Regions from separate parts of the Shewanella sp. 0m-6 genome, predicted to be linked through region 3. Evidence: predicted binding sites of a transcription regulator. Region 3 holds the regulator's gene; each other region holds the start of a gene.
The links. Region 3 encodes sigma-54, which starts transcription at its own class of promoters, with help from an activator protein. Its sites were predicted from a motif close to GTTGGCACGNNNNTNGNNT; they were not measured.

Region 1 (10,363 bases), on a different contig from region 3:
TAACCAACTTGAGCCTAACAAACATATACCAATAAACACTGGCGTTAACGCACTGTATATCACTAAACGCTTCATGCTGATTTTCGCGACACCCACCAGCATTGCCGTGCCGCCAACCGCTAAAATAAAGATATTCATCGCTGCTAATAACGAGGTAAAGCGACTGGTAAACAAACTTGAAACCATATAAAGCTGGAATAAGTCAGAAGACAGCTCTAATGAATCTAGCAACATAGGGATAGTTAAATAGACACTACCAAACAGGCTAACCAGACCATTTAATGACATAGGTAGATAAGTCAAAAAATCCAGCTCTTGGCCAGAAAACCACGCCGCAAACAGGACAAACACAATAGTAAGTAACTTACCGAGGTTAGGGAAACTAAACACAACCGGAATGATGATATTGGCATAATCATCACTTTGCTGACTGCCAATATTATATTTATGGAATAACTCTTTAGTCCGCTCAATCAAAATCGGGATCACGATAAAAATATTACCCGCTGCAAATGCGGTGACCATGGCATCTTTAGCAATACCGGTTATATCGCGATAAGAAAATGGCGTGATCACGGCCAGAATGGCTGGTAACACCCAATAAGTTAAAATAATAGTCATCACTACATGAGCAACAAAATACACCTGCAGCTTTTGAAACTCATCGAAATCCATGGTACCAGCTGTTGCGGCAGTCATGGCAAAAATGCCTATAGGCATCAACTTTACAATGCTTTGAGTCACTTTATTAAACGACTCACCCAATAGCTGCATCGGCTTCATTAACGAGTCTTTATTGTCGATAGAGATAAGCGCTATTCCCGTTGCAACACAAAATAGAACAATCGCAGGAATATAACTATTTGATAATGAGAAGAATGGATTTGAAGGGATATAAATATCAAGCAGATTAATCGAATTAGGATCTTCAAGCGCTGTCAGGCTAAAGAACTCCCCTGCCTGCCAGTCAGGAAATGTGTACTTAATAAAGTACATCGTCAGCAAACCAAAAGCCCAGATAACCAACATTAACTTACCGACTTTCACGCCAAGAGATTTGGCTTGCTCCATACTTAGGCTACCTAAGCTAGAAATCAAAGATACGATAATGTACGGAATAATGGTCATCTGCAGCAGCTTAATAAAAGCATCACCGATAACCGACATCCAGGCCAACATCTCACCAAAAAACAATCCCGCAGCAATACCTGCTGCAAACGACAATAACACCAACGTCGACATACTCATTTTTTGTTTTGGCTTATCGGCAGACTCTTTTTCTGGCGCTATTGCTGCAGTTTTGCTGGTCATGTAATGCCTCCTTGCTGACCCATATCGGCTACCTCTGTTTGAGAGTCCTTAATGGCGTCTTGATAACACTTAAGATATTGTAAAACCTTCTCTTCTGGATTAAATAGTTTAGCCGCTCGAGCTCTTCCAGCCTTGCCTAGATTTTGTTGCGTGTGTGGTTCAGTCAAGATGCCCTCCATGGCTTTGGCCATACCTAACGCATCATTAGGGTCAAACATAAAACCTGTTTTACCATTGTCTACCACTTCAGGAACACCATCGACGTTACTGCTAACCGTTGGAACCCCACAGGCCATCGCTTCGAGTAACACCATACTAAAAGACTCTCGATAACTCGGTTGGATCATGCAATCAGCATTAGGGAGATAATGCTCAACATGGGTAACATCTCCCACAAAGACAACATGCTTTAAAATCCCCAACTTTTCACATTGCTGCTTGATACCATCAATATCAGGGCCACTCCCGAGCAGTACCAGCCGAGCTTTGACTTTCCTAAGTAGCATGTGAAATGAGCGGATCACTGTGTCGCTGTTTTTTAGCGGCCTAAAATTAGACACATGCATCACGATTTTCTCATCGTCTCTCGCTAACTGACGTCGAACATTAATGTCTGCAAATTTGGGGGAGAAAACGTCTAAATCAATAAAATTATGAATAACATCAATCGACTTACTTTTATCGAAATGACTGTATATATAGTTACGTTGATAGCTCGAAACCGTCGTGACCTTACTACTTTTATGGATACTGAAACGATTAAGTGGATACAGAGGCTTATCTTGACCAACAATCGTCACATCGGTGCCATGAATAGTCGTGATGGTTGGAAACTTATGCTCGGTGATTTCACCCGCTAGATAAGCGCATAATGAGTGAGGAATGGAGTAGTGTGCATGTACAACATCAAGCTTAAATTGCTCGACCACTTCCACTATTTTAGCCGTCAATGCAAATGTATATAGAGGATCGGAAAACAGGGGGTAATTAATGGCTTCAACGGAGTGAAAGAATAAGCATTCTGAATCCTCTATCAATTTAAAAGGCCGAACACTGGAGATAAAGTGAACTTCATGGCCAAGCTTAGCAAGCCCTAACCCTAATTCTGTTGCTACCAGCCCCGACCCCCCGATACTCGGGTGGCACACTATCCCTATGCGCATCTTCGACATAAATTCCTCACCACCAAAACAGTTAAGAGAATGTTACAGCAAAAGAAAACTTAGCATCATTAGGAACTTAATCCAAGTAAATCCTTTTACGCTATTAATGAATAATTATCATGAAAATAAAGGTGAATATTAGCGGTTGATGTCATCATTCGAGCCGATATGGTGAGTCACATCTTTCCCTCAACTCTTACATCCAACACCTCACTCCTCACATATATTTTGATTTGCAAAATGCAAAAACTGATCTTTACCTTAATCTTTAAAAACAAATAAACCAATGAAAGTAAACAATAAAAATTAATGGCACAGCTTATGCTTTCACTAAATATATTAATAATATCGACAGTGAGAGATGCATTATGAAAATATCCAAAACAATCCCATTACGCTGCTCCCCATTAATTTTAAGCTTATTAATTTCTGCCAGTGTCAGCGCGTCCGCTCCCTTTAGTGCCTGTCCAACTGAAGCATTTGTGATCCAGAAGCAATCTAATACCCCCAAAAGCTACGGTGTAAACCTAGCAACTGGTAGCTATGTGGTGTTATCTGAGGATATGGGGACAGGCAACGGCTACAACGGCGTTGGGTTTAATTACCATGATAACTACATTTACGGTTGGGATTATGCAACGGGATCATTAGGCCGTGCCGGCAACGATTATCAAATTATCTCCCTTTCTGTTACCAAAGATACAACCGCTGCGAGTGCCGGTAATTTCTATGTCGGAGACGTCGCAATCAATGAAAACGTTTGGTATGGCTATCGAAAAGGTAAAGGGTTATTCAAAATCCCTCTTGATAACCCTGCAAGCTATAACATGACCTTAGTGCCTGGCAGTACCGCCTATGCGACCTATAATATTACCGACCTCGCCTTTCATCCTACCGATGGTTACATGTACAGCATTAGTAATGGATCTACAGGTAGGCTGTTGCGTATCGACCCCGCTAGTGCAGAAGCCACCGACTTAGGCGTGGTCATTACCTCAAATTCGGGAAACTTTATTTTTGGCGCACAATTTTTTGACCCTGATGGCAACCTTTATGTCAGTAATAACAGTAACGGTAATATCTACAAAGTTAACGTTGATTCGGCTTCACCAAGCGCAGTGTTATTTGCGTATGGCCCAGCCTCATCAGCCAACGATGGAGCCCGCTGCGCGTTAGCAGAAGTGGTGGTAGGTGATAGTGTCGACTTTGGTGATGCTCCTGATTCTTACGGCACCCGATTAAACTCAAATGGTGCCAGACACAACATCAGCGATAATCTCTATTTAGGCGCGAGTGTTGATAATGAGTCTGATGGTTATGCCGCGCCACTCTCCGATGATGCCAGCGATAGCTCTGATGACGAAGATGGCGTATCAATGCCTACGGGGTTTGAGCTTGGCGAGAGTGCGATACTACTCGTTACTGCTAGCGGTGGAGATGGCTACCTTAATGCTTGGTTTGACTGGGATCAAAACGGCGAGTTTGACTTAGAAGAACAGATTATCTTAGGTGAACCACTTGATAATGGTCTCAACACCCTCAGTATTGAAGTTCCTAGCTGGGCGAAGGCCGGACCAACTTGGGCACGCTTTCGTCTCAGTACTCAACAAGATATCACTCCAACAGGTGGTGTTGGCGACGGTGAGGTTGAAGATTACCCGGTAACCCTTACCGAAACTGGCGTGACCATTAATTACTACCCCTCTTCGTCTACCTATACCACCCTTGCCTATGAGGATCTTTACCCAGACCAGGGTGACTTTGATATGAACGATGTGGTCGTACAATTACGGATCATTGAGTATGTCAAAAATAATAAGGTTAGACGTATTGGTTTCGAAGCACAGTTAGCCGCTATGGGCGCTGCATATCACAATGGCTTTGCGGTTCATTTACCTGGTGTCAGTCGAGGGAAAATTAAAGAGTCTTTCATTAGTTGGTCGATTGATAACATTGCACAAACAGTGTCGCCATTAGAAACGGGGCAAACCAATGCTGTATTTGTATTTACTCAAGACCTATCGGACTACGTTACCTTAGAACAAGGCTGTGAATACCTGAGAACAGAAACAGGTTGTGAATCCGCCTTTAGAACCACCTGGTCACTGGATATTCCCTTCGATACCCCGGTTGATGAAAGTCTGGTGCCGGCCTTTCCGTATGATCCCTTTATATTTGCGACACCAAATACCGATCATGGTCTGGCCGCGAAAAATGTAGTAGGAGCAAATCCAGGCCGACAATTAGAGATCCACCTGAAGAACCAAGCCCCTACTGATAAGTTCTCAACTAACTACTTTGGAGCCCGAGACGATGCATCTAACCCAAGTGCGTCACAGTATTTCCAAGACGAAAACGGCATGGCGTGGGCAATTGAGATCCCAGTAACGTGGAAGCACCCTAAAGAAAAAGAGCGTTTAGATAATGCCTATAGTGAATTTGTTGATTTTGCAGCAGATAGCACAGGTAACACCAACCCGACTTGGTACGAAAATGCCAATGACTCACTCATCTTTAAATAACTAAGGGCTATGCCATGAATAATCAAATAAAGCGTTTTTTCAATCTACCTAATAGCTTACTGGCATGTATTGCCTTGTTGATTACAGCATGTGGTGGAGGCGGTGATGAAGGCTCTCCTGCTACACCCGCCCCCGTAGAAACGACCGCATCTACAACGACAACGACAGATACCACAAACACCACCACAGAGGAGCCGGCTCCAGATCCGACTTCACTGGACGATCTTGTAGTAGATGCAGATAACAAGCTAGAGTCTGCATATATGTTGACGATAAATGTCGATAAAGACAACACACAAAGAGGTTACTTCTCACTTTGCGATGACTATCAGATCTTAGGGGATAGTTACGCTGTAAATTTTGACTCCTGCTTGTTTAGAGGGCCGCTAAACCAAGGCAAGCTCAGCAAAGAGGTCAAAGTCGCTAACCATGAAAGCCAACTTATTGCGGTTATTTGGTTTTACGAGGGGCAAGATCCACAGTATTTACCGTGGCAATATACGCAAGACTCAAACACTCAGGTGTTAACCATCAATTAGCATAATAAACATTGTTTAAACCATTGCTTAAACCATTGCTTAAACCATTGTTTAAACCATTATTGCAGCGATGGATTCCCCCTATCGCTGCTTTGTTCATTTAAAAAAGCTCCCCTTCTCACGCCAATCCAATATGAGTCTGAGTAAAAGTTAAAGTAAGCGTCGAGTACAAGTTCGGCGACGGAATACGTCAAATTAATCCCAATAAATTGAATTAATCAAAACTTATAAACCAACCAGCCCGTTATAACGTATAAGCTATCAAGGTTTACAATTAGGCGACACACTATGCCACCAGCGAGACCAATAAAACACTGCAGCTTTCCCCCCCATGTTAGCTCTGGATATAGTGCTGTAATAAGAACAATTTTACTTAGTGTCAGCCTGTTATGCCTCACCACAACCAACCAGGCCCTTGCTAAGGAGCAAGCTTTAATGACAAATCAACAGATGCCGTGTTATTTATCCGTGATAAATGAATTGCAAACGCCTAATTGGACATTGATTAACGATACCGTTATGGGCGGGATTTCAAACAGCCAGATTGAAATTATATCCGATATAGCCACCTTCAGCGGCCAGTTATCTTTAGAGCGAAATGGTGGCTTTGCCTCAACCAGAGCTGAAATATCGGTCACCATACCTGAAGGACTTGACCTTATTCGCCTTAACGTCAAAGGTGATGGTAGACGCTACCAATTACGCCTAAGAACAGATAAACAGTGGGACTCTTTTGCCTACTCAAGCGCCTTTAAAACAGAAAAAAACAAATGGCTTACCATTGAGTTTAAAGCTGATGATTTTGAATCAGTGTATAGAGGACGTGTGGTCAATGCCCCAAAACTTAGCTTTGGCGATATCAAGCAAGTCGGTTTTTTACTTGCCGACAAACAAGCGGGTTCATTCGAGTTATCATTTAAAAGTATCGAGTTGGCCACGTCGAAATAAGGCCTAATCGCATTGGCCATGACTTTTCATCTTCAATTTGACTTCTATCTCATAAGCCGTGCAAATTCGATGTAGACGATACACTGAATAATTTACTCCCCTCACACAATCAAATTGTATTCTGTAGCCGCTTTTCGTTTTTTTTTCGCCAATAAAATCAAATCGGTAAAAAATAATTTCATTTAAGCGTACAGGCGTAAGCTTATGAAATTTGTATTGTAAATATTCAAAATCAAACACAATACCAGCCCCAAATATAAACAAGCGTTTAAATTTATCGTTTGAAAATTTGATCTAGCGCTCTTTTTGTGACGTAATGTGAAGCATAACTTCTGGTCGGACGAGCATTGAATATGAGCATTAGAACTAAACTAAAAAAAGTATTGCCAAGTATTTCTACCACAGAACAAGAGGCACTCGATGCCGGTGATGTATGGTTAGAAGGTTCGATTTATCAAGGGGTACCTGATTTTGCAGCCCTACGTGACATTCCTGTTGCCACCCTGTCTAACGACGAACAAGCCTTTTTAGATGGTCCTGTCGCTACCTTGCTAGCGATGGTAGATGATTTTGAGATCCAACGCAGTAAGCATCTACCAGACAACATTCTTAACTTCCTAAAAGAAAATAAGTTTTTCTCGCTTATTATTCCAAAGTCATTTGGCGGTCTTGAGTTCAGCCCGTATGCCAACTCGACGATTGTGGCGACTATCGCAGCTAAAAGTTCTGCCGTAGCTGTAACCGTAATGGTACCAAACTCACTCGGCCCAGGTGAGCTACTGATGCATTACGGTACATCAGAGCAGCAAGATTACTGGTTACCGCGTTTAGCCAACGGTCAAGAGATCCCCTGTTTTGCACTAACCAGCCCAGAGGCGGGTTCAGATGCTGGCGGCATTCCAGATATTGGTACCGTGACCATGGGTGAATACCAAGGTGAACAAGTACTCGGTTTAAGCGTGACTTGGGACAAGCGTTATATCACCCTTGCTCCTATCGCCAGTGTTTTAGGTTTAGCCTTTAAAGTGGAAGATCCTAACGGTTTACTCGGTGGCAAAGAAAACCTTGGCATCACCTGTGCGCTTATTCCTAAGTCGCATCCTGGTGTACAACTCGGTAATCGTCATGATCCTATGGGCATTCGTTTCTATAACGGTACGACTCGTGGCGAAAATGTCTTTATCCCGATGGACTTCATCATTGGTGGCCAAAAGAACATCGGCCGCGGCTGGGCAATGTTGGTTGCTTGTTTAGGCGCTGGACGCGGTATTTCATTACCAGCTCTAGGTGTATCGGTAAGCCAGGCCTCATTTAAATCATCGGCAGAGTACGCAGCGGTACGTGAGCAGTTTGGTTTGTCGATTGGTAAATTTGAAGGTATTCAAGAAAAGCTCGCCGATATTGCCGGTAAAACTTACCTGCAAGAAGCGATGCGCGTTCTCACAACTGAAGGGCTAGGCTTAGGCTTAAAGCCATCGGTGGTTACCGCCATCGCCAAGTATCACATGACAGAGCTAGGCCGAGATGTACTCGATTCAGCCATGGACATTCAGGCAGGTAAAGCTATTCAGTGTGGCCCGCAAAATACCTTAGCCTCTGGCTATGTCGCGCAGCCTATTGCTATTACCGTTGAAGGTGCCAACATCCTGACTCGTAACCTAATGATTTTCGGTCAAGGTGTGATGCGTTGTCACCCGTACCTACAAACGATGGTGGAATCAATTCACTCTAACGACAAAGGTGCAGACAAAGAATTTAACAGCATTTTACGTAAAACGGTTGGTTACAGTGTCGCTAACAGCTTACGTGCGTTTAAACTAGGTCTACTGCCTTTCACTGCTGCTGCGGGCTCAAGCCTTACAGAAGTCAAACCTTATGAGCAATCAGTCCATAAACTTGCCTCTAAGCTTGCTGTTTACGCTGACTTCTCACTCTTAGTGCTCGGCGGTAAACTGAAACAAGCTGAGATGCTATCAGCGCGTCTAGGTGATGTGATGAGTTACCTATACGCAGCAATGGCGTCTATTCGATATTACGAAAAGAAGCTAACCGCTGCAGAGCGACAAGAAGCTGCTCCCTATTTCCATTACGCTACCCGCTGGTCACTTTGTCAGGCAGAGAAAGCCTTGTTGGATTTCTTAGATAACTTCCCGTCATCAGCGACCCGTAAGTTCATGCGTTTAATCACCGTAACTTATTCGGCGAAGATGCCTAAAATCAATGACAATTTAGTGCGCGAGTTAGCAGAGCAAGCTCAACTTAATACAGAGTTTAAGAAAAATCTTACTCACCTGATTAAACCGATTGCCGGTGATGGTAACGATATCAATGAGCAAGCTTATCTGGCGAAAATGGAATGTCTACCACTGCTTGCTAAGGTTAAGAAAGCCCTAAGAGCACGTACTTTTAAGGCTGGAGTCAAATTCTCGTTAACTCTTGATGCCGCTCTTGGGGCCAAGGTAATTAGCAGCGATGAGCACAAACTGCTGCAAGATTACAATCTAAAACGTGAGCGAGCGATCCGAGTCGATGAGTTTGACTTTGATATGAACCTCATTAGCGATAGAGCTGATTTAAAGATCGCTAACTAAGCCGGTCTCAATACAAACAAGCCACCTTGAACTGATTTTTTATTAAAAGTTTATAAGGTGGCTTTTTATTTGAGCCTTCAAAACCAGAGGTGGCAATATCTAGTAGCCGTATCGAGTCACTTCCGACCAGTTGTTATCGACTTCCTGTTTGATAAATTGCTGCTTTTTTCCCGTCAGTTTATCAAGCTCAATCCCTACAGCAGCTTGAGCCGTTTCTTTACTACTAATGTCTGGATAATCAACCTTAGTCACGGCAAACTTATTTAGAATTTCAGCTAATGATTCACGAGCATACTTAACCTGTTTAATAGACATATCGAGTAGTTCATTACCTTCTTGAGGATTGTGTGCATACAAACCATGCGACGCCATAGCAAAATCCCAGCGCCACTGAGAATGACGAATAGCCATAATGGCATCATTCATTAACGGCCATGTTGCCCCCGCTTCCCAGGCCGCTGCCGCCTCGTAATGCGCTTTTACCAATAGCCCTTCAACTTCTCGCGCCTTGGCATTAATTGTCGCCTTGCTGTTCTCAAGGGACTTAATAATGGTCTTTTCACTCTTATGGCAGTTTTGGCAAACCGAATCAAAATGGTCCAGCGCTTTACTCACCTTATGACTGGTAAAAGTATTGCCCTTATCGTCCTTTTCTTCTGGCATATGGCAGGTGATGCAAGTCACTCCGGCCTCTGCATGTTCACTGCGACTCCAATGTTCAAATTCAGGGTGACGCGCCTTTAAGATGGGGGTTTTTGAGATAGGATGGATCCACTCATAGAATCGACGGGTGTCATAGTACTTCTCGATATCATCAACATTGTTACCAAAGATCCATGGAATATTGACTTTATCACTGCGCTCAGGCTGGAAATAATAAGTCACATGGCATTGGCCACATACCTGCGCGCCTTGCATATTGATATCTTGCTTATCAAAAGGCAGGTGCACCTTGGCCATCGCATCCTGAGCATGTGGACGTGGCATAGCGAGCTCAGCCTTACCGTCCACGTGACAATCGGTGCAATACACCACACTGTTAACTTCAGTGCCTACGTCGGTAAAGTTTTTGGCAGAGAAACCTTCAACACCTAACTCTTTCATCAGTCTTGGGGCATCTGGAGTTTTACAAGTCCAGCAACTAGCTGATAATCCCTTTGAACCGGGTTCAGGAGGTATGCCTGTGCGTAGCGTATGGGTTACATCCGCAACGGCAAAGTGATGTCCCCGAGGGCTGTTATATTCTTTGGCAAAGGAAGAGCCTGCCCATAAAATAATCGCAGCGGGGT
Region 2 (10,363 bases), on a different contig from region 3:
CGCTTTACTTTTTCCTGCCACCGCGCGCATGTTATCGAGTCTATCGGGCATATTTTGCTGCAATACTAGTTGAAGCGTGTCACCGACTCGAATGCCGTGGCGTCTGCCTAGGTTGAGGATAATCCTATCGGCCTGTTTAGATACCACCTGACCGAGTAGTGGGCGGCAATTTAAGCTGTTATCTAAATCATTGCTAACTTGAGCCAAAATTTGATCAATTACCTGGCCGTAGTCAGAACTCCAGAAACTGGTGCTATTAGAGTTAACCGTTTGCTGGCGCTGAAACTCCCATTCTGCCGCTTGGCTGTATTGTTGACTCCAGACTTTCTCGCCGCTAATACCATGAAAGAGCGATACTCGAATTTGAAAATTACGCATGGGGTCGTTGTCCCACAGCCCAAGGGTACTGGTGAAATCTTCAGTTGATATATCGATGATCTCTGGCAGCAGAATATATTGGCTGTCTGTTATCTCACTCAACCAGCTAGGTAAGCGATAGCCACGCACATCAATTAAAGCTTGGTCTATGTCTAAACGCTCATTGGCATGGGTCAGTGGAAAGCTACTGTTAGAGTGTTGCTCTAGCGTGAAGGCTAAACGCTCTGACAGGTTTTGCTCGAACAGACCAATATTGCCGACTCTAAGCTGGGTTCTGTCTTTGATTAATGCCTGGGGGATTAAAATGGCCGCTTTAAGCTGGCTACTTTGGCAAGTGTCGTTGAGCGGTTCAATGATATCGATACGAACATTGACGGTGATTTCATTGTTTTCAATACGCTCACTGATAAGTTCAACATTTTGGCTTTGCGCCTGATGTGCCATGGCAAAAGTGTCATTGATTAATTGGCCGTTACTGACGGTTTGTTGGCTACTAAAGCGTGCACCCGACTGTAACGTGGCATAACTTACGGCTTGGTGAATGGCGTTTTCTCTTGCTTGAGTGACGTTGTTATCGGTAATTTTTGCTTGGCCACTGGCAGTGATCCACTTGGCTTGTGCTGGCAACGTGACAACGGATGACATTAAGCACACGAGTGCTGTGATTGAATATAGCGCTGGTTTCATCTTACCTGTCCAGTTTTCGAGAAATTGATGGCATGGTTATTGTGCATAGTTACTCTGCATATTTGTTTGACATAGCTTTTTGCATAGCTTTGTGCCGGATAACTGACAAACCTGCCTTTTAGCAATGAGTTAAGCAATTAACGTGCCTGTATCGGCAGATTTGTGGCTATCCTTTAGCAGGAGTACTCGATGATTTTTTATTAACAGCTGTGTAGAGAGGACACTGAGCTAGGTCTGAGAAGTTTAGGGCCAAAATAGATAAAGTTTTGGGCTGCTTTGCCGATATGAATTTAATAGCATTTATGCGTACGGATAAGGTCGGAACGATTGCTGCAACTCGCTGTAGTGATTAACGTCTGATAGGAAGTTTAAACATGTATAAGCCCATTATTTTTCTATCTTTACTGCTGACTATCGGCTGTGCAAGCACCGAGGGCGATAATTCCGCTGAGCAGCAGATGGCTAACGGTTATGGTTTGCCGCATACCGCTGCGATAAATCATTTGTCTCAACAGATGGCCAATGAACTGGTTCGGCAAAACGACAGCTTACGCCCAAATCAGCCATTGCTGGTGGCAACCCCGGTATTGGTATCAGATATGACATTGACCAATGCGCTTGCTTTGCAATATCAACAAGGTTTGATTGCGGCGTTACATGATCATCAGTTCAATTTAGTTGATATTAATGTCAGTGATGCCCTTAAGGTCACTGCTGATGGTGAGTTTATTATGAGTCGTGATTGGCAGCAATTGTCCTCAGACTTACCGGTTGAGAATGTGGTGGTTTCGACGATGAGTTTATCGACCCAAGGGGTGGCAATTAATAGCCGAATCGTCAATGTGACTAATAACCGTGTGGTATCGGCGGCGCAAGGTTTTGTTAATGCCGCTGCGATGCCTGGTTATATTCGCGTTTCAGAAAAGGTAGTGTCAGAAAATGGGTTACTTTATCGCAATAACCAAGGCGGGCTGCAATCGGTGAAAATAGTAGGGGATAAATAGATGAAAGCCGTTATTTTATGTGCCGCGTTAACCCTTTGTGCATGCTCGGCACAAGACCGCTATGTGCAGTATGAAACAGAGGCACCACGCTCTTTTCCCAAGTTGAGCGCAATCGGTTATGCACCGCTGGACACTCAACCTGCAGCTGAACATTCTCAGCGTGTATTAATGGCAATGCAAGCCTCGAAAATTGCGGCGTATCGCGAACTTGCAGAGCAGGTTTATGGTCAACAATTGAGTGCAAGTAGCCAGATGAGTGACTGGATGTTATCTAGTGATGAAATTCAAGCGTCTGTATCGGGCGTTATTCGTGGTGCTAAAATAGTAAAAAGTTATCCTGCTGGTGAGCATTATGTGACGGAACTAGAGTTAGATTTTGAGCAAGTATGGGCACTATATCAGCAGCAACACCGCTCGCAACGAGTGAAAGAAATTACGTATTTTTAAGGGGCAGGGCGTTCGCAGGCTCACTTCGAGGACGCTTCGCTTCTAGGTCCTAGGAAAAGCGCAAGAAAAGTCAAAAGCTTGCATTGGTTTTATTTATGCAATTGCTTTGATCTTTATGCTTTCCTAGAACCTAGAACCTAGAACCTAGAATCTTCTTTTTTCGTAGGTCGGCATTAATGCCGTCGTTTTTCTTTTCCTTAAGCGAAGCGCTCCGTAGTGACCTTCAATTAAATTAAACAGTCACGTGCCGTAAGGCCGAAGGCCGTTCGTCTTCGCGTTTCCCGTCTTAGCTTTAACCTAGTACCTGCCTTTCCTCGTACCTTCTTTATAAAGTAGGTCGGCCTTTATGCCGTCAGTTTTGAAGTGATACGTAAGCTTTGATGGGCTAAAGCCCAAGCTACAGCTCAAGCTACAATTGCGATGATACGTTATGTTAGTTGTTACGGTGGGCTCTGTAATGTCTAGGCTCTTTGCTTTTGTGTAAGCGAAGCGTTCTGTAGTGACCTTCAATTAAATTAAACAGTCATGTGCCGTAAGGCCGAAGGCCGTTCGTCTTCGCGTTTCCTGTCTTAGCTTTAACCTAGGATCTAGAAGTCGCAACGCGACGCTCTCGAAGTGACATTCAATTGAGACAAAGTCACGTCCTCGCAGCGAAGCGTCCTTCATTTAAAACCGTTAAGCTTTTAAATTATTTCCAAGCGTTGAAATACTAGAGGTTTTTCCTTTGCCATCGTAAGTTAGGCTCGACGCATTTCGGCTTACCTGTAGCGCTTGTGAGAATCGATTTAAGCTGGCTAAACTTAATTCAATCAGTGACTCATTTTCAGCATTGAGTTGTTGGCACTCGGCTAATAAGACTTTGGTGTCGGTCACTTGTGTAGATAATGTAGGATCGGTTTTTAATAAGGCTAGATCAGGCTGAACGGCAATCATCTCATCATTTTGTTTAAGGCTAGCCAATAGGTTTGCCTTAGTGCTGGCTAACGACAACAAAACATCGGCTTGCTGAGCATGCAAGGCTTGTTTTTCTTGGCTAATAACCGCGTTTAGCTCAGTCAACACTTGGTGTTGTGAGCTAAGGAGTTGAGATAAATTTGTCATAATGGCCTTGTTAATTTTCGCTCTATTGAGTTCGCTGCTTTGACCCGTTATGTCCTACTTTGCACATAAGCTAGCACATAGCGCTTACTTTAAATCTTTAAGATCATTTTCAAAGTTTGCGATGTTACTTGCAAGCTTATCTGGATCGATTTTGTAACGCCCTTCGGCAATTGCGGCTTTAATTTCGTCTACTTTCTTTTGGTCTATTTCTGGCATGTCAGCCATCTTAGTTTGTACATTTTGGATCTGTTGAGCCTGTGCGGTAATCGACACCGAGTCGCCTTTCTGTGCGGCGGGAGTGGGTGTTGTTGGCGCAGTTTGTGCTGATGTTGCTTTGGTACTCGCACCCGTACTAATTCGCGTATTGGCGTGAGGGTTTACTTGTTTAATATCAATAGCCATTTTGAAATCCAACAGTTAAAAAATAGTTTCTTACCCATGCTATCGGCAGCATCACTGGTTACTTTAGGACTTTTTACATTCTTCTATTCGTACATTCTTACATTCTTACTTCGACTTGGCCAACGCCAGTGACGCGAGCATCGAGTTTTTTATGGGAGTGGCTATTTTTTATGCGAACTTTATCACCTACGTTGCCATCATGCAGTGCTTCACCAACGGTTTTAATTTCAAAATTGTCAGAGCGCGCATATATCGACACGCTATCGCCTTTACACACAATACAGAGTTGGTTGGCAAAAATGGGGTGCCCCGGTGCGACACGTCGTTTTAATCTCGCCCCTATCACTTCGGAGATACTTTCAAACTGTTGGCCCCGCAAAGTGGTTTGCTCAATATATTCGAGTGCAATATCGTCTCTAGATAACAGATCACCCGGCCCCATGGTCGATTTTGCGACTACAACAGGGTACAGGATCTCCACTCTTACCGATAAGAACATCTGCCATGGATAACTTAAATCTGGACTGTTGCAGCTAATTTTAACTGTATTGTTACGGCGGATAGCACGATCGCTGGCGATTTCGGCGGTGATGGGTAAGTAGCAGTTGGGTAAGTTGACACGCGTATCTAGGCTCTGAGGGCTGATATTAATCTTTGCCTTATCAGGCGCTTCAATTTTTTCTTCAATAGCCGCTATAGCTAATTGAGAAATGGTCGATACAGATGGAATACTGGCAGCTGTAGTGGCAGTTGCCGCCATTGGGGTCAAAAGTACAACTAAAATGATGCAAAAGTAGATTTTCATAATGAATGCAGTGGCTTGATTCGCTAATATGCGACAATATTGTGTTATGTGCTGAACTGCAGTCATCTTTATCCTTTTGGATTGGTTGGCGTCATTAGTTTGACTGAAAAGGCCGTACTCGCTTGGATAGCTCCAAGTAAGCAATTAATGTGCCTAAAAGTGATGGTTGTGTGAAATATGGCGTGAAACCTTGTGTGAAATACACCGAGTGTAGCCAAATTATAACGACTATTTACACACACTAATTAAATTGAAATAGATATCGCCTACATGAGTAGGTACAAGGCAAAAAATGTATGTCGAATATTCTCGAATCAGTCAATAAACGGACTCAATTGGTTGGACAAAACCGCCTAGAATTATTGTTATTTAAGCTAAATGGACGTCAACGATTTGGTATTAATGTTTTTAAAGTCAAAGAGGTGTTGCAGTGTCCACCTTTAACAAACTTACCAAAATTGAACTCCAAGGTGCGCGGCGTTGCTCATGTTCGCGGTATGATGATTTCGGTGATTGACTTGAGTGCGGCAACCGGTGGTCGTCCAATCGAGAATATTGAAAACAGCTTCATTATTATCTCAGAATATAACCGCAGTGTGCAGGGCTTCTTGGTCAGTTCAGTTGAGCGAATTATTAATATGAACTGGGAAGCCATTATGCCGCCACCACAAGGGGCGGGCAAATCCTCTTATCTGACCGCGGTGACTGAAATTGAAAACGAATTAGTTGAGATTTTAGATGTTGAGAGAATTCTTGATGAAATTTCACCCGTTAACACTAACACCAGTAAAGAGCTGGATGATGCCTTAACGATTGACCGTGATAAGCATTACCACATTATGGTGATTGATGACTCATCGGTCGCTCGTAAGCAAATTATTCGCGCGCTCACTTCGCTCGATTTACAAATAGATACAGCCAAAGACGGTAGAGAAGCGTTGAATAAACTGCGGGCGATATCGGCAGAGCTTGATGACGTATCAACTGAGATCCCATTGATTATTTCTGACATTGAAATGCCAGAGATGGATGGTTATACCTTAACCGCAGAAATTCGTGATGATCCTAAGCTAAGAAACATTAAAGTGGTATTACACACTTCATTAAGCGGTGTGTTTAATCAGGCGATGGTGCAAAAGGTGGGGGCTAACGATTTTATCGCTAAGTTTAACCCTGATGAGTTAGCCGCAGCGGTAAACAAGCATTTAAGCCTGTAGTTGCCATTAGTTGCCGTTATTTAGTATCAGCATAAACCATAGCTTGCTTGTGTTTGTGTTGATGCTAAGGTATAAACCTGCGTTCGTTTTTACCCGTGGTCGATGTTGATTGACCACTGTGGTTTGTTTTACTGAATTAGGATATTAGAGTGGCGAATAAATCTCTTGCTGAGAATGAGTACAATCAATTTAGATTATTCTTAGAACAGCACAGCGGTATTGTGTTGGGAGAAAATAAGCAGTATCTGGTGCGTAGCCGACTAGCACCTCTTATGGGCAAATATAATTTGCCATCCTTATCAGACGTGGTTAAGCATTCGATGAAACCGACTGAGCGCCAATTGCGCACTGAAGTTATCGATGCTATGACGACAAATGAAACCTTATGGTTTCGCGACCGTTATCCTTTCGAGTTATTGTCGAGTACGATTTTACCCACATTTAGTCGTTTAGGCCGACCGGTAAAAATCTGGTCTGCAGCCTGTTCTTCAGGTCAAGAGCCGTATTCGTTAGCCATGACAATATTAGAGCATCAACAGCGCAAGCCTGGCAGCTTACCCGCCAGTGCAAGTATTCTGGCAACAGATTTGTCACCCTCTATGCTTGAGCGCTGTAAAAATGCGCAATACGATAATCTTGCCTTAGGTCGTGGTTTGTCTGATGAACGCAAACGTCAGTTTTTTGATGCTTTGCCCTCAGGCAACATGGTTGTTAAAGACAACGTTAAGCGCTTAGTCAATTTTCGCGCCCATAACCTGCTAGAAAGTTATACCTTACTAGGCAAGTTCGATATTATTTTTTGCCGTAATGTGTTGATCTATTTTTCACCAGAGGCAAAGCGGAAAATCCTACGGCAATTTGCTGCCGCGTTAAATCCTAACGGCATACTGTTTCTAGGCGCGTCCGAGTCTATAGCGGGTCTGTCTGATGAATTTGATATGGTGCGTTGTAACCCTGGGATCTACTATCAAAAACGAGGCTAATGCTTTGTTTGCTCGACTCTGCTCCTACTAACGCGTCTTTGTGACGCGTTTTTTATCTCTAGCATTCGATGTTGAATGTGTCTCCTAGCTAATCTTTCAAGTATCTCTCTAATTTGGCACAACTATTGCTATGTTCTAGCTATCGAGCTGAGGAGGCAATTTTATGGCGATTAGTTTTGACAAAGCATTAGGGGTTCATCAATACACTTTGGGCGTTCGCTCCCAGCGTGCAGAGATCCTGTCTTCAAATATTGCAAATGCTGATACGCCAAATTATAAAGCCCGTGATATCGATTTTTCTAAAGCGATGGGGGCGGCTCAATCTCAGCAATCGGGTTTAGCTATGGCTAAAAGCGATACTAAACACTTCGATATGGCGGCATTAACTCAGCAACATGTGGGCTACCGGGTGCCAAATCAGCCTGATACGGGTGACGGTAACACGGTTGATATTCAGCAAGAGCAGTCTTCTTTTATGCAAAACGCACTGGAATATCAAATGTCACTGGGTTTTCTTGACAGTAAGTTCGCCGGTATGAAAAAAGCACTTAGAGGCAGTTAATCATGAGCTTATTTAATATTTTTAACGTTGCAGGTTCTGGTATGTCGGCCCAATCGGTCAGACTTAACACCACGGCGAGTAATATTGCCAATGCTGATTCTGTATCAAGCAGTGTGGGTGAAACCTACCGTGCGCGTCATCCTATCTTTGAAGCTGAAATGAGTAAGGCGCAGCAGCATCAAAGTGCAGCGCAGTCAGTTGCCGTTAAAGGGATTGTTGAAAGTGATATGCCACTGAATAAAGAGTTTTCGCCAGGTCACCCTATGGCGGACACCGATGGCTTTATCTACAAGCCTAATGTGAATGTAATGGAGGAGATGGCTAACATGATTTCAGCCTCTCGCTCTTATCAAATGAACGTACAAGTCACTGAAGCAGCAAAATCGATGCTTCAGCAGACATTAAAAATGGGCAAATAAACTCAGTGAAAGCTGGAGGTAAATTTTGAGCCTTATTAATCCGCTCACCGCAACACAGCCGGCTGCTAGCCAGCCACAACAGGCTAATGCTATTTCGCCACAAACAGCGCAGGCTGCGGCTCAGAGTACGGCTGCATCGGCGACTAACACTGAGCAGACATCAACGGGTAACCCGTTTCTTGATGGCTTACGTTTGCCTGAAGAAAGCGCTATTCCTGAACCCAATAGCCAGGAGTTAACCCAAGAGGATTTCTTCTCTCTATTGAGTCAACAGCTGTCGATGCAAGATCCCTTTAAGCCTGTTGAAAATGATCAGATGATCCAGCAGATGGCGTCTTTCTCAACGGTAGACGGGATCAGCAAACTGAACGAAGAGATTGTTAATCTAAATGCGTTAACCAGCTCAAGTCAGGCGTTACAGGCCTCAGGCCTTGTTGGCCAAAAGGTACTTATCCCGTCGGATACTGCGCATATCTCTGCTGAAGATCCGAACATGAAAGGCATCATCAGTACGCCGGAACCTGTCGAATCAATCATCGTCCGTATCGAAGATGAAAAAGGTCAGCTAATCACTACCTACAATGTCGATGGCAGTGCGGGTGGCAATATCGATGTCAGTTGGGATGGTTTAGATAAGAACGGCCAGCCCGTAGCTGATGGTAACTATACCTTCAAAGCCAGCGGTAAAGTTAACGGCACAAGCGAAGAGCTACCGGTATCGACTTACGCACATGTTACTAGCGTTTCACTTGGCACAGCAGCGACAGGCGCTATCTTAAACTTACGTGGCGTTGGCGGAATTAAGATCAGTGATGTGTTAGCTGTATCTGAAACCTAATAGCTAGAAACTCATTTTGCGAGATGTTGCGGCTTAAGGTAAAGCGCCAATGTCTCGAAACCGAATTAAACAAGGATTGAGGTGAATCATGTCATTTAACATTGCACTGAGCGGTATTTCGTCAGCCCAAAAAGATCTAAATACAACGGCAAACAATATTGCAAACGTTAACACCACTGGCTTTAAGGAATCTCGCGCAGAATTTGCCGATGTTTACGCGAACTCTATTTTTTCCAACAGTAAAACTGCAGTGGGTGGTGGTGTCACAACGAGTCAAGTTGCTCAGCAATTCCATCAGGGCAGTATGGCATTCACTAATAACTCGCTCGATATGGCGATTAACGGCGGTGGCTTCTTTGTGACCTCATCTGAAGCGGGATCACAAGATCATTCATTTACCCGTGCAGGCGCTTTCAAGTTTGACTCTAATAACTATATCGTTGACTCAGCAGGTAACTTCTTACAGACCTTCCCTGTAGATAAAGATGGTAACTCGACGTCGGTGAGTTTAACCACCACTAAACCGGTACAGATCCCTGATACCGCAGGTAGTCCGGTTAAGACTGATAACGTCGGCATTCAGATGAACCTAAATGCGGGCGAGGCGACACTCGATCCAGCAGCGTTCGATCCAGATGACCCAGATACATTTAATAACTCAACCTCAGTGACCATGTATGATTCACTGGGTGAGCCACACATTTTAACCTCATACTTTGTACGTCCTCCTAATGCCGCTCACACCGGTGAGAGTAACTGGGTAGCGTTTTATGCAGTCGACGGCAAACCTGTCGATTTAGATCCTGCCGCGGGTGAGTATAAGACTGATACCAACGGTGACGGTACGGCTGATGGCACTGCTAATGCTGAAAACGCAGGGGGTTGGAAAGGCGCGGCTATTTCATTTAACGATACTGGCGCATATACCGGCAGCAATCCAGCAGTTATTAAAACAGAAGCCTTAGGTGTTGGTGGTGCAGATGTATTAGGCGCTGGCGCTGATGGTAGCCAGACCTTAACGCTAAACTTTAATAACCCAACTCAGTATGCATCGCCATTTGAGGTGACAGAGTTAACTCAAGATGGTACTACGGTAGGGCGTTTAACTAACGTTGAAGTAGGCGCTGACGGCCTAATTAACGCCAGTTACAGCAATGGTTCAACAGTACCACTTGCACGTGTTGCCTTAGTGAGCTTTGCTAACGAGCAAGGGCTAACGCAAGCGGGTAATACCTCTTGGAAGGCGAGTTTAGACTCAGGCCCGGCACTTGCCGGAGAGGCAAACAGTGGTACTTTTGGTAGTGTTCGTTCATCGGCACTTGAACAGTCAAACGTAGACTTGACGACCGAACTCGTTGATTTGATCTCTGCTCAGCGTAACTTCCAGGCCAACTCAAGAACGCTTGAAGTGAACAACACGCTACAACAGACAGTTCTGCAAATTCGATAAGCTTTAAAAAGCTAAGAAGGGCGCTCGCAGGCTCACTGCGAGGTCCCTTCTTGGTTTTATGACCGAGGAA
Region 3 (10,363 bases):
ACATTGGCTATAACGATTATGGCGTGAGTATTGTCGACAGTACAACGAACGCTGTTCTTGCAAATAATCTATTGGTGACCTTCAATCAAGACGAAAGCAAGTCCATTTTATTGTATGAAGATGAAATGGGCCAAACCAATGGCATGACCATCAGTCACGATCATCGTCCAAGAGCCTATGAGCACCAGATTAGTTTGGCCAATTTGGTCTCTGATTTTGACGAATTGATGATCTATTTTGTACGAGCAAGCGAGACGATTGAGTCTGCCCAATACAAGCTTACAGGACTCGAGTTCACTGAGCTAGGCGTGATTAGCTTACCTTCTGATGACTATGAAATTAGTGTGGTTTTTGAAGATGAAAATGACACATTAACTTTATTGTATCAGTCAGATGTTGTGCAATTTAGTCAAGCGGGGAATTACACCATGGTGCTAAACAAAGATGATGATGAGTCTCTGGGCTATCGACTGACAACCTTTCAATAGTTGCTAATGGATTAATGATGGGGTGCAGAGGCGAAAATCACATTAAGCGTATTTTATTTGAATAGAGTTAGCGCGTTAATTTTTTGATTTCGTTGGGGCGAAAAATAGTGTTTCCCGCCTCTGCTTTAACAGGGTACAGCCTGTTAATTTAACGACGACCGAGTAGCTGCTTTATACGTAAAGCGAGCTGTTTGGTCTGTTGCATAATGGGCAAAGAAGTTGATTTTGAACCTCGCTCATTTTCATGAATAATGTGATAAACGGTTTTTGTCGACAGTCCATAATCTTTAGCAACGTCCGATAACAAACGGCCGTTATTTTTGACTTCGTTGATAACTTTAAGGTTCAGGTTCATAGCATCCATCGGCATTCTCTTTTTAAGTTCTAATGTTAAAACATCAGTGGTTTGGACGTCTTTGAGCGTGGTGACGGAGTTCCCATGGCAAGGTTGTCTAGCTTGACCTTGTCGTTACTCACGAAACAGAGTTTGTTATTATTTTTTTAGTGTCTGTGAATACTCAATAATATATATGCTTAACATATGCCAAAGCCGCAATATATTTAAAATCATTACATTTCATAAGGTTAAATTTGCCGAGCTTACTGTTATGCATGGAACCTGCGAAATCTTGCTCAAAAATGGTGCGCGTGCGCACTATATTGGTGCGTAGATATGTCGGGGGGCAGCAGAGCTGCGCTACGGCAGAGGCTATTGGCTACGCTATTAATTCAGTGTTAATTGCTCGATTTTGAATCACTTAACAAGCGAGTCCATTGTCTAATTTGCTGTGGTTTATATACTGCTTTGCAAATACAACTTATAAGTGGCCGCTTTTGTGACTCACACAAGTGGTTGGGAGTGGTTCAAATGAGCGTAAAGCGTAGTTCTTATCTTGCTGGTGGCCTTATCGCCGCCATGATGGTGTCTGGTTGTCAAACAACTAATCCTTATTCCAACGAATCTCAAAATGCTAAAGCGACCAACGGCGCCCTGATTGGTGCTATTGCTGGTGCGGCGATTGGCGTTGCGTCTTCAAGTAAAAACGATCGCGGTAAAGGTGCATTGATCGGTGCTGCGTCGGGCGCTGCATTAGGTGGCGGTATTGGTTACTACATGGATGTGCAGGAAGCTGAGCTTCGTAAGCAGCTGCAATCATCTGGTGTCAGTGTGACACGTAGCGGTGATAACATTATCCTTAATATGCCAAATGACGTGACGTTTGGTGTCGATCAAACGGACTTAAGTCAGCGTGCTCAGCAAGTGCTAAATAGCGTTGTGTTGGTCGCGCTTGAATATGATGAAACCAAGTTAAATGTAATGGGCCATACTGATAGTTCTGGCGCCGAGTCATATAACTTAAGGTTATCGCAAGTGCGTGCGAGTGAGGTGGCGAACTACTTAACTCATCAAAAGGTACCAGCGCAGCGAGTTGCTTCGCATGGTATGGGTGAGTCAAAGCCAATTGCTTCGAATCAAACGAAACAAGGTCGCGCTGAAAATCGTCGTGTAGAGATTATTTTAAGCCCGATGCCAAACGCATAACGTGCAATCGTTAATGCGTTGAATTAATGCCACTCTTGAGTGGCTTTTTTATGTCCTAACCTGCTGTCGTGTCGGTGTTATTTATTCCTATCAATATATGAAATTGAGCTAAAGTCGGTCTCTAAGACTGCTATGATTTATGGCGGCAGTAATATGAGGGGGGGATGAGACTTTTTGTCTTGTCTGCCTAATGATACCGTGATTGAACTCTCGGGTTTGGCAACTAAAGTTAGTTTGCTAAAAGGCAAGTATTGTTATTTGGTTATAGATGATTTGTCATTGCTTAAAATGAGTGCCTTTATTTAAAAACGAATATTGATAATGGAAAAAATGATGAAAAAATGGATGCTAGTTTCACTTCTAAGCTTACCTTTTGCTGTTAATGCTAACCCCATTGAGTTGAGAGCGGCAGGCAGTTTAAAAAATGCTATGAATGATATTGTTAGTGCCTATCAGGCAGCGAGTGAGCAAACCGTTCATGCTGATTTTGGACCGTCAGGATTATTACTTAAGCGTATAGAGTCAGGTGAAAACACAGACGTGTTTGCCTCTGCCAATATGAAGCACCCACAAGCATTACAAGCTGGGGGGAAGGGCAGTAGCGTAGTGATGTTTGCGCGCAATCAGATGTGTGCCATTGCTCAGCCGAGTGTCAAAATCAACAGCGAGGGGGTGCTAGCTGCGATGCTTGATCCTAACGTGCGATTAGGTACCTCAACGCCCAAAGCCGATCCTTCAGGTGACTACGCCTGGAAAATATTTGCAAAGGCTGACCACTTACAGGCTGGAGCGACGGCTAAGCTAGAAGCCAAAGCATTGCAGCTCACCGGTGGTGAAAACAGTGCAAAAGCGCCTAAAGGCCGTAATACCTATGCTTGGGTGATGGAAAATAAACGCGCCGATCTGTTTTTGACTTATTGCACCAATGCGGTGCTGGCTCAGAAAGAGGTCAAAGATCTGCAAGTTGTTCAGCTGCCTGAGCCTTTAAGTGTTGGAGCTAATTATGGTTTGATTGTACTCGATGATGCCCAACAAGATGCCTGGAAACTGGCGATGTATATTCTCTCTGAACCCGGGCAAATGATCCTCGCTGACTACGGTTTTGATGCCCCATTAAAGCAATAGGATTTGTAATCAAAAGGCCGCAATAGCGGCCTTTTGATTAGTCTTTAATAACTAATTTGATAACGAACTTGATAACTAGTTAAGTAAGAAAATCGTGGCTAAGCCTAGGAAGGCAAATAAGCCAATCACGTCGGTGACAGTGGTTAATACCATCCCCCCTGCTAATGCAGGATCGATGTTCATCCTCTTTAGCATAAGAGGGATCGTTGCCCCTGCAAGACCCGCTACCGTCATATTGATGAGCATAGCGCCAGCAATCAAGGCTCCCAAGGCGATATCGCCTTTCCATATCCATACAGCGACAAAAACGAGAACAGACCACAGCAAGCCGTTGAGGAAGCCAATGGCGAGCTCTTTACCTATCAACCAGCGAGAATTGCTTTTACCGATTTGGCCAAGGGCAATACCGCGAATAACCAGAGCTAAAGTTTGGTTACCAGCAACGCCGCCCATACTGGGAACAATAGTCATCAGAATCGCGATCGTGGCAAATTGTTCAATCGTGCCTTCGAACATATTACTGACTGATGCCGCGAGTAATGCCGCGAATAAGTTAACGGTTAACCATAGTGAGCGGCGAAAGGTACTTTTTAATACTGGACCAAAGGTATCAGTATCGTCGTCCATACCTGCCATGCCCATCATAGAGTGTTCGGCGTCTTCACGAATAACGTCGACCACGTCATCGATGGTAATACGGCCAAGTAGCTTGTTGTCAGCGTCGATAACGGGGGCCGACACCCAGTCATGTCGTTCAAATAGCTGCGCCACTTCGCTGTCAGACATGCCAATAGGGATCCCTTCAAGATCCGATACCATTATTTCACGTACTGAGGCGTTTGGGTCACAGGTCAGCAGATCTGCAATACGTACACCACCTAACACGCTGTCTTGTTTATCGACCACATATAGCATGTCTGTGGCTTGCGGAAGTTCACCGCGGATCCGCAAGTAGCGCAAAATCACGTCGATATTGACGTCTGGCCTTAAGGTAACCGTATCGGTATTCATCAAGCTGCCAGCAGTGTCGTCAGGGTATGACAGCGCTTGTTCGACACGCACGCGATCTTGCTTGGTCATTGACTGCAAAACTTGCTTAAAGATGCTGTCAGGCAGGCTTCGCAAAATATAGGCTAAGTCATCGGTGTCCATGTTTTCGGCGGCTTTTGCAACGCGCTCTGGACTCATCTGAGCAATGAGACTGTCTTTAAGCTCTTCACCGAGTTCGTCGAGGATTTCACCTGTGTGTTCCTGGTCAATCAGTTGCCATAGCACTTGACGAGTACGAGGTGGAGAAGATTCGAGAATAAAAGCAATGTCCGTTGCAGCCATATCCTGCAACATGTTGCGGACGTGGACAAACATACCGTTGCCTAATGCTTGAGTCAGCTGATTGAGACGTTGGTCAGTTGTTTGATTATCTAAGACTTCAATCGGCATAGCTCCCTCACTGGGTCGTTTTAAAGGCGCTTATCATAACGTAACTCAAGAGTATTTATGTGCGGTAGCTAGGAAATTCATTAGGAAAATAACGAATTAATTATCTTCATCAAATCTGGCATCAATTAATTGGCAAATGGCATCGAGCGCTGCTTGGGCGTCTGTCCCGGTTGCAACGAGTTGTACCGTTTTTCCCATTCCTGTTTCTAACATCAATAAGCCTAGTACACTTGTAGCCGAGGCTTGTTTCTCACCTTGAATGATGGTGATCTCAGCATCAAATTCGGAGGCTAAAACAACGAGTTTTGTGGCAGCGCGAGCGTGAAGACCTAGTTTATTGCAGATGGTAACTTCACGTTCAATGGTCGGCATTTTTTAGCTCACGGTGGCGGACTTGTATTTTATGTTTGCCATCTTTGAAGTGAGCAGCAAGGCGCTCAGTGATATAAACCGATCGGTGTTGGCCACCGGTACAGCCAATCGCAATGGTAAGGTAGCTACGGTTGTTACGTTCTAGATCGGGTAACCAAGTTTCGAGTAGATCTTCAATCTGTTTAATAAACAGGTTGACCATTGGGCGTTCATTTAAGAAATCTTGTACTGGTTGGTCGAGCCCAGTCATAGGGCGCAGGTCGGGCTCCCAATGTGGGTTTGGCAAAAATCGTACATCAAACATAAAGTCAGCTTCGGTTGGCATACCATGTTTAAAACCAAACGATTCGAAGTTGATCATCAACTCTTTATCAAGATTGCCAAGTAGGATCTCACGCACCTGATCATTAAGATCGTAAATGTTGAGATTTGAGGTATCGATATAATGATCGACAATGTTGGCTAGCGGCTCTAACAAGCGACCTTCTAGCGCAATGGCCTCTTTAAGCGAAATGTTATCGTGCGATAAAGGGTGCAGACGACGGGTCTCGTTATAACGTTTAAGTAGCACTTCATCGCTTGAGTTAAGGAAAAAGCTTAATAACTCGACCCCATCAGGCAGAAAAGTGAGGTGCTTAACCAGCTCATCTTTCTTTTCTGGCAGGTTACGAATATCGACACTGATGGCGACAAGCTTAGTGTTACCCGATAGCTCTTTGAGTAAGGTCCCCATCATTGGCAAGGGCAGGTTATCGACACAATAATAGCCGAGATCTTCTAGCATTCTTAATAGAACGGACTTACCTGAACCGGAGCGACCTGAGACTAAAACAAGCTTCATCGTATGATTACCTGATAGACATTAAACAAAATGTATGATTTTTGTGGTTATATTGTGTAAGTGTATAGATTAACTTTTTTAAGGCTGAAAGCAAGAAGTTGAGCGGGTGAATAAGAATAAATAATATTGCTGTAATAATTACTTAGGTCTTTAAATCATTTACCTTTTGTGTAAAAAAATAAATAACTTAAAGACCTGAGTAGTTAGCTATTGGGTAATGACTTGGTATAGCTCTGATTCATTGCTGGTCTTTCTCAACTGCTTAACCACCGCTTTATCGTTGAGTTTTTCAGCCATACAAGACAGTGTTGCTAAATGTTGCTCACACTGATCAGATGGCACCAATAAAGCAAATAGAATATCGACAGGCTGCTTATCGAATGAGTCAAATGGGATAGGAACTTCACATTTAACCAATACTGCAACTGGACGTTCTATATTCGACAGCCTTCCATGAGGAATCGCTATACCATTACCTATTCCCGTGCTACCCATTTTCTCTCGTGCCAAGAGACTTTCAAAGATCTCTTGTGAAGAAAGGGTTGGGTACTGGACAGCGGCAATGTCACTGATTAACTCCAGTACTTTTTTCTTACTGCCCGGAGTGGCGCAGGTAGTGCACTCCGGCTGCAGGATGGTACTTAGTTCCATCGTTAGTGTTTAGTCAGCTTCTCTTTGTGTTTAATAACCTGACGATCTAGTTTATCGATCAGGGAGTCTATTGCAGCATACATATCTGCATGTTCCGAAATAGCAAATACTTCCCCTTTTTTAAGGTGAATTTTAGCTTCGGCAATCTGCTGCATTTTTTGTACATTCAAAATAACGTGCACATTATTGATCTGATCGAAATGTCGTTCAAGCTTTGTAAATTTCTCTTCTACATAACCGCGTAGTGAATCGGTGATTTCGATGTGATGTCCTGTCAGGTTGATTTGCATTATCGATCCTCCATGTGCCTAATTTTGAGTTATAAACTCTTACGTTGGTTTGAGGGCGGGATCAGCATCGCTTCTCGATATTTTGCAATCGTACGTCTAGCAACTTTAATCCCTTGTTCAGCCAGAAGCTGGGCCATTTTGCTATCGCTTAACGGTTTCCTCTGGTTTTCAGCTGCGACTAATTTCTTAATAAATGCCCTAATTGCTGTCGATGAGCATTCTCCGCCATCGTCGGTACCCACATGGCTTGAGAAGAAATATTTTAGTTCAAAAATGCCCCTTGGGGTGTGCATGTACTTCTGTGTGGTAACACGTGAAATGGTAGATTCATGCATTTCAACAGCTTCGGCAATGTCATTGAGTACCATAGGTTTCATGGCTTCTTCACCGAACTCAAAAAAGCCTTGCTGGAATTTGACGATACAGTTTGTCACTTTCAATAAGGTGTCGTTGCGGCTTTCCAGGCTCTTTATAAACCACTTAGCTTCTTGCAGGTGGCCACGGATAAATTGACCGTCGGCCTGATTCGTTGTGCTACGCGCCATTGATGCGTAATGCTGATTAACATTAATCTTAGGCATATAGTCAGGATTTAGCTCTACCACCCAGCGACCTTTTTTCTTGCTGACAGACACGTCGGGAATGACGTATTCATCTTTACTGCGTGCAATGGCAAGCCCAGGTCTTGGGTTAAGAGTTTGGATCAGTGTGATCGCCTCACGTAAATCATCCTCTTTGAGTTTTGTTTTACGCATTAACTGCCTAAAATCACGCCCCGCAATAAGGTCTAAATAGTCTTTAATCAGTAATCTTGCATTTTCAATGTGCGGTGTATCTGCGGCATATTGTGCTAGCTGGATAAGTAGGCATTCACTTAAGTTGCGGGCGGCAACACCGATAGGATCAAAATGTTGAATTCGTTTTAAAACGGCTTCGACTTCATCGAGTTCAGTTTCAGGATCGCCCATCGCTTCGAGAATTTCGTCACAGCTCTGGGTTAAATAACCTCGTTCATCGATCGCATCAATAATCGCGGTGGCGATAGCAAGATCGTTATCTGAAAATGGGGTGAGGTTCTTTTGCCACTCAAGATGCTCATATAAGCCTTCGCTAGTCTCGCCTTGGAATGGCATGTCATCTTCACGACTTACGCCTGAGCTAGCATTAGAGGAAACGGTGTAGACTTCATCCCAAGTGGTATCCATAGGCAGGTCATCGGGCATGGAATCTTGGGTGAGGGCTTCGGAGGTGTCAACGCTTGCGCTATCTTGGGTGAGTTCACTATTAGAGTCATTTACAGAGTGATCTTCATCGTTGATCATATCGCCATCTGACTGCTCTTCATCTAGCTCCAGTAACGGATTAGAATCTAATGCTTGTTGGATCTCTTGTTGCAGCTCTAAAGAAGACAGTTGTAACAGGCGAATGGCCTGTTGTAACTGGGGAGTCATAGTGAGCTGTTGACCCATTTTGAGCTGGAGTGACGCTTTCATTTTACCGCTATTCCCTACACTGTAGTTAAACGTTAAAGCTCGTTGAACTGGCGAAGGTTGCTCAAAAACTCAACACGTTGATTTTTTTTGGAAATAATTCCATATTGAGTTTTTCAGCTTCCATACTGTGAATTAACTATAGCCTGAATTGTTCACCTAAGTACACCGCTCGAACCTGTTGGTTGTCCAAGATTTCGGCAGGTGTACCTTCAGCAATCAGATTTCCGTGGCTTACTATGTAAGCACGCTCACAAACGTCCAAAGTTTCGCGAACATTATGATCGGTGATCAGTACGCCCAGACCGCGACTCTTAAGTTGTTCAATAATTTTTTTAATATCGATAACTGAAATGGGGTCAACACCCGCGAACGGCTCATCTAACAAGATAAACTTTGGATTAGCTGCGAGTGCCCGAGCAATTTCTACCCGGCGGCGTTCGCCTCCAGACAATGCCATACCTTGGCTGTCACGAATGTGAGTGATATGAAACTCTTCGAGTAGATGCTCAAGTTGTTCTTCACGTTGCTCGTTATTGATGTCATGACGAGTCTGTAAGACGGCCATGATGTTGTCACGTACTGACAGCTTTCTAAAAATACTGGCTTCCTGAGGTAGGTAACCGATACCTTTACGGGCGCGTAAATGCATAGGATCGAGCGTAAGATCGTCATCATCAATAAAGATCTTACCCTTATCACTCTGTACTAGGCCAACCACCATGTAGAATGTCGTTGTTTTACCTGCACCGTTTGGGCCAAGCAAACCAACAATCTGACCTGTCTTTACGGTTAAGCTAACATCTTGTACGACGGCACGATTTTTATAGCTCTTAGCAAGATTGACCGCTTTTAAGGTGATTTGGTTCATTGCTGTTCCTGCTTTTTCGCTGGCGATTCTGGTTTCTCTTCCTGATAGGTTTCAGGCTGAATAATGGTGATAACTCTGTCATCGCCCTTGCCAGTACTTTCTGCAATAAGCTGTTGCAAACTGATGTTGTATTTAATGCGGTTACCTGTGACCTGGCTACCGTCTTGCGCTAGGGTGGCTTCGCCTACTAAGGTGAGTGTGCGCGTAGCAAGTTCGTAGCGGATCTCTTTTGCGCTAGCCGTTGCCGGGCGTCCATCATCCATTATTTGGGTGTAAGTGGCTGGGTTACCAGTCGCCACAAGCGTTTTACCGCTCTTATCTTCTTTTGAGAAAACCCGTAGCTTATCGGCATTCATCTTGATTGTGCCCTGAGTGACTTCGACAGGCCCAAAAAAGATAACCTGATTATTCTTGATATCAGCTTCTTGGCTAGCGGCCGCAATTTTCACCTCTTGCATCAGGTCATCAACTTTAGCAACAGAGCTGAAACTGAGCAGACAAAATAGGCCTGCAAGGATAGATTGATTGTATTTCATAGCGTCCTTCTACTCAGCTAAAGCGTTTTCTTTAGCTAGTATGAGTGTAAAATTGTTCAATATGTTGGCGTTACTGAGCTTCGTAGATACCTTCTACTTGGCTGATTAGTTTTACGCTCTGGGCATTCAGGTCGGCATATAAGCCTACACCTTGAATGACGAATTCGTTGCCAGTGACGTGGATAATTTCATCTGACGTCATGATCATAGTATTCAAATCAAGATCTAAATAGCTGGTGCTTAACGTCTGTATCGGCTCTTCTGGGCTAATCGAGTCGATAATAACATTGTTTTCTAGCGTTACCTTGCCAGTGACTTTATTCAGGCTGCCTTTATCACTTTTAAGTCGCCATTCGGCTAGGCCATCATCAGGGTAAATGAGATAAACAGGCTCAGTAAAATAGGTCATATTGACGCTATCAAAGTGTTCCATGTGTTTCGCTGTTACTTCGCTATTGATGAAGCCTAACTCGTTATATTCGATGCTACGTAGATCATCGATAATATAGTCGGGTCGCTGACTTGTATCGATATTCAGCTCCTGCTCGCTTTTTTTAGACTGAACTTGCCAATAGAGCAAAAGTGCAGTGCCAAAAAGTGCGATTATCGCAAGGGTGACGCGGTTCATATACTCATCCCATGAGCTGAGTCAAACTTGTCTTGGCTTAATAGTAGTAAATCAGTGAGTTCGCGTAGGGCGCCGTGGCCGCCTTTAA

Region 1: a site for sigma-54 is predicted at 2,783-2,801, ahead of ACVBJC_RS12885 (LruC domain-containing protein). Genes of this name have one in related genera too.
Region 2: a site for sigma-54 is predicted at 4,963-4,981, ahead of flgA (flagellar basal body P-ring formation chaperone FlgA). Genes of this name have one in related genera too.

Annotation. Positions count from the first base shown of each region.
Region 1 is NZ_JBRIMD010000015.1:72,407-82,769, forward strand. Features, by position in the region: gene ACVBJC_RS12875 (cation:dicarboxylate symporter family transporter) at 1-1,311, opposite strand, end outside; gene bshA (N-acetyl-alpha-D-glucosaminyl L-malate synthase BshA) at 1,308-2,483, opposite strand; gene ACVBJC_RS12885 (LruC domain-containing protein) at 2,843-4,996, shown strand; gene ACVBJC_RS12890 (hypothetical protein) at 5,011-5,535, shown strand; gene ACVBJC_RS12895 (CIA30 family protein) at 5,971-6,483, shown strand; gene ACVBJC_RS12900 (acyl-CoA dehydrogenase) at 6,837-9,074, shown strand; gene ACVBJC_RS12905 (ammonia-forming cytochrome c nitrite reductase subunit c552) at 9,174-10,363, opposite strand, start outside.
Region 2 is NZ_JBRIMD010000011.1:98,346-108,708, reverse strand. Features, by position in the region: gene ACVBJC_RS10715 (flagellar assembly protein FlgT) at 1-1,065, opposite strand, end outside; gene ACVBJC_RS10710 (FlgO family outer membrane protein) at 1,440-2,069, shown strand; gene ACVBJC_RS10705 (LPP20 family lipoprotein) at 2,070-2,516, shown strand; gene ACVBJC_RS10700 (flagella synthesis protein FlgN) at 3,192-3,617, opposite strand; gene flgM (flagellar biosynthesis anti-sigma factor FlgM) at 3,702-4,019, opposite strand; gene flgA (flagellar basal body P-ring formation chaperone FlgA) at 4,117-4,824, opposite strand; gene ACVBJC_RS10685 (chemotaxis protein CheV) at 5,121-6,041, shown strand; gene ACVBJC_RS10680 (CheR family methyltransferase) at 6,185-7,024, shown strand; gene flgB (flagellar basal body rod protein FlgB) at 7,188-7,586, shown strand; gene flgC (flagellar basal body rod protein FlgC) at 7,589-8,005, shown strand; gene flgD (flagellar hook assembly protein FlgD) at 8,031-8,843, shown strand; gene flgE (flagellar hook protein FlgE) at 8,932-10,293, shown strand.
Region 3 is NZ_JBRIMD010000004.1:192,310-202,672, forward strand. Features, by position in the region: gene ACVBJC_RS04790 (hypothetical protein) at 1-488, shown strand, start outside; gene ACVBJC_RS04795 (transposase) at 637-852, opposite strand; gene ACVBJC_RS04800 (OmpA family protein) at 1,357-2,031, shown strand; gene ACVBJC_RS04805 (molybdate ABC transporter substrate-binding protein) at 2,365-3,156, shown strand; gene mgtE (magnesium transporter) at 3,232-4,596, opposite strand; gene ACVBJC_RS04815 (HPr family phosphocarrier protein) at 4,693-4,968, opposite strand; gene rapZ (RNase adapter RapZ) at 4,955-5,809, opposite strand; gene ptsN (PTS IIA-like nitrogen regulatory protein PtsN) at 6,017-6,460, opposite strand; gene hpf (ribosome hibernation promoting factor) at 6,463-6,750, opposite strand; gene ACVBJC_RS04835 (RNA polymerase factor sigma-54) at 6,780-8,243, opposite strand; gene lptB (LPS export ABC transporter ATP-binding protein) at 8,380-9,111, opposite strand; gene lptA (lipopolysaccharide transport periplasmic protein LptA) at 9,108-9,647, opposite strand; gene lptC (LPS export ABC transporter periplasmic protein LptC) at 9,718-10,275, opposite strand; gene kdsC (3-deoxy-manno-octulosonate-8-phosphatase KdsC) at 10,272-10,363, opposite strand, start outside.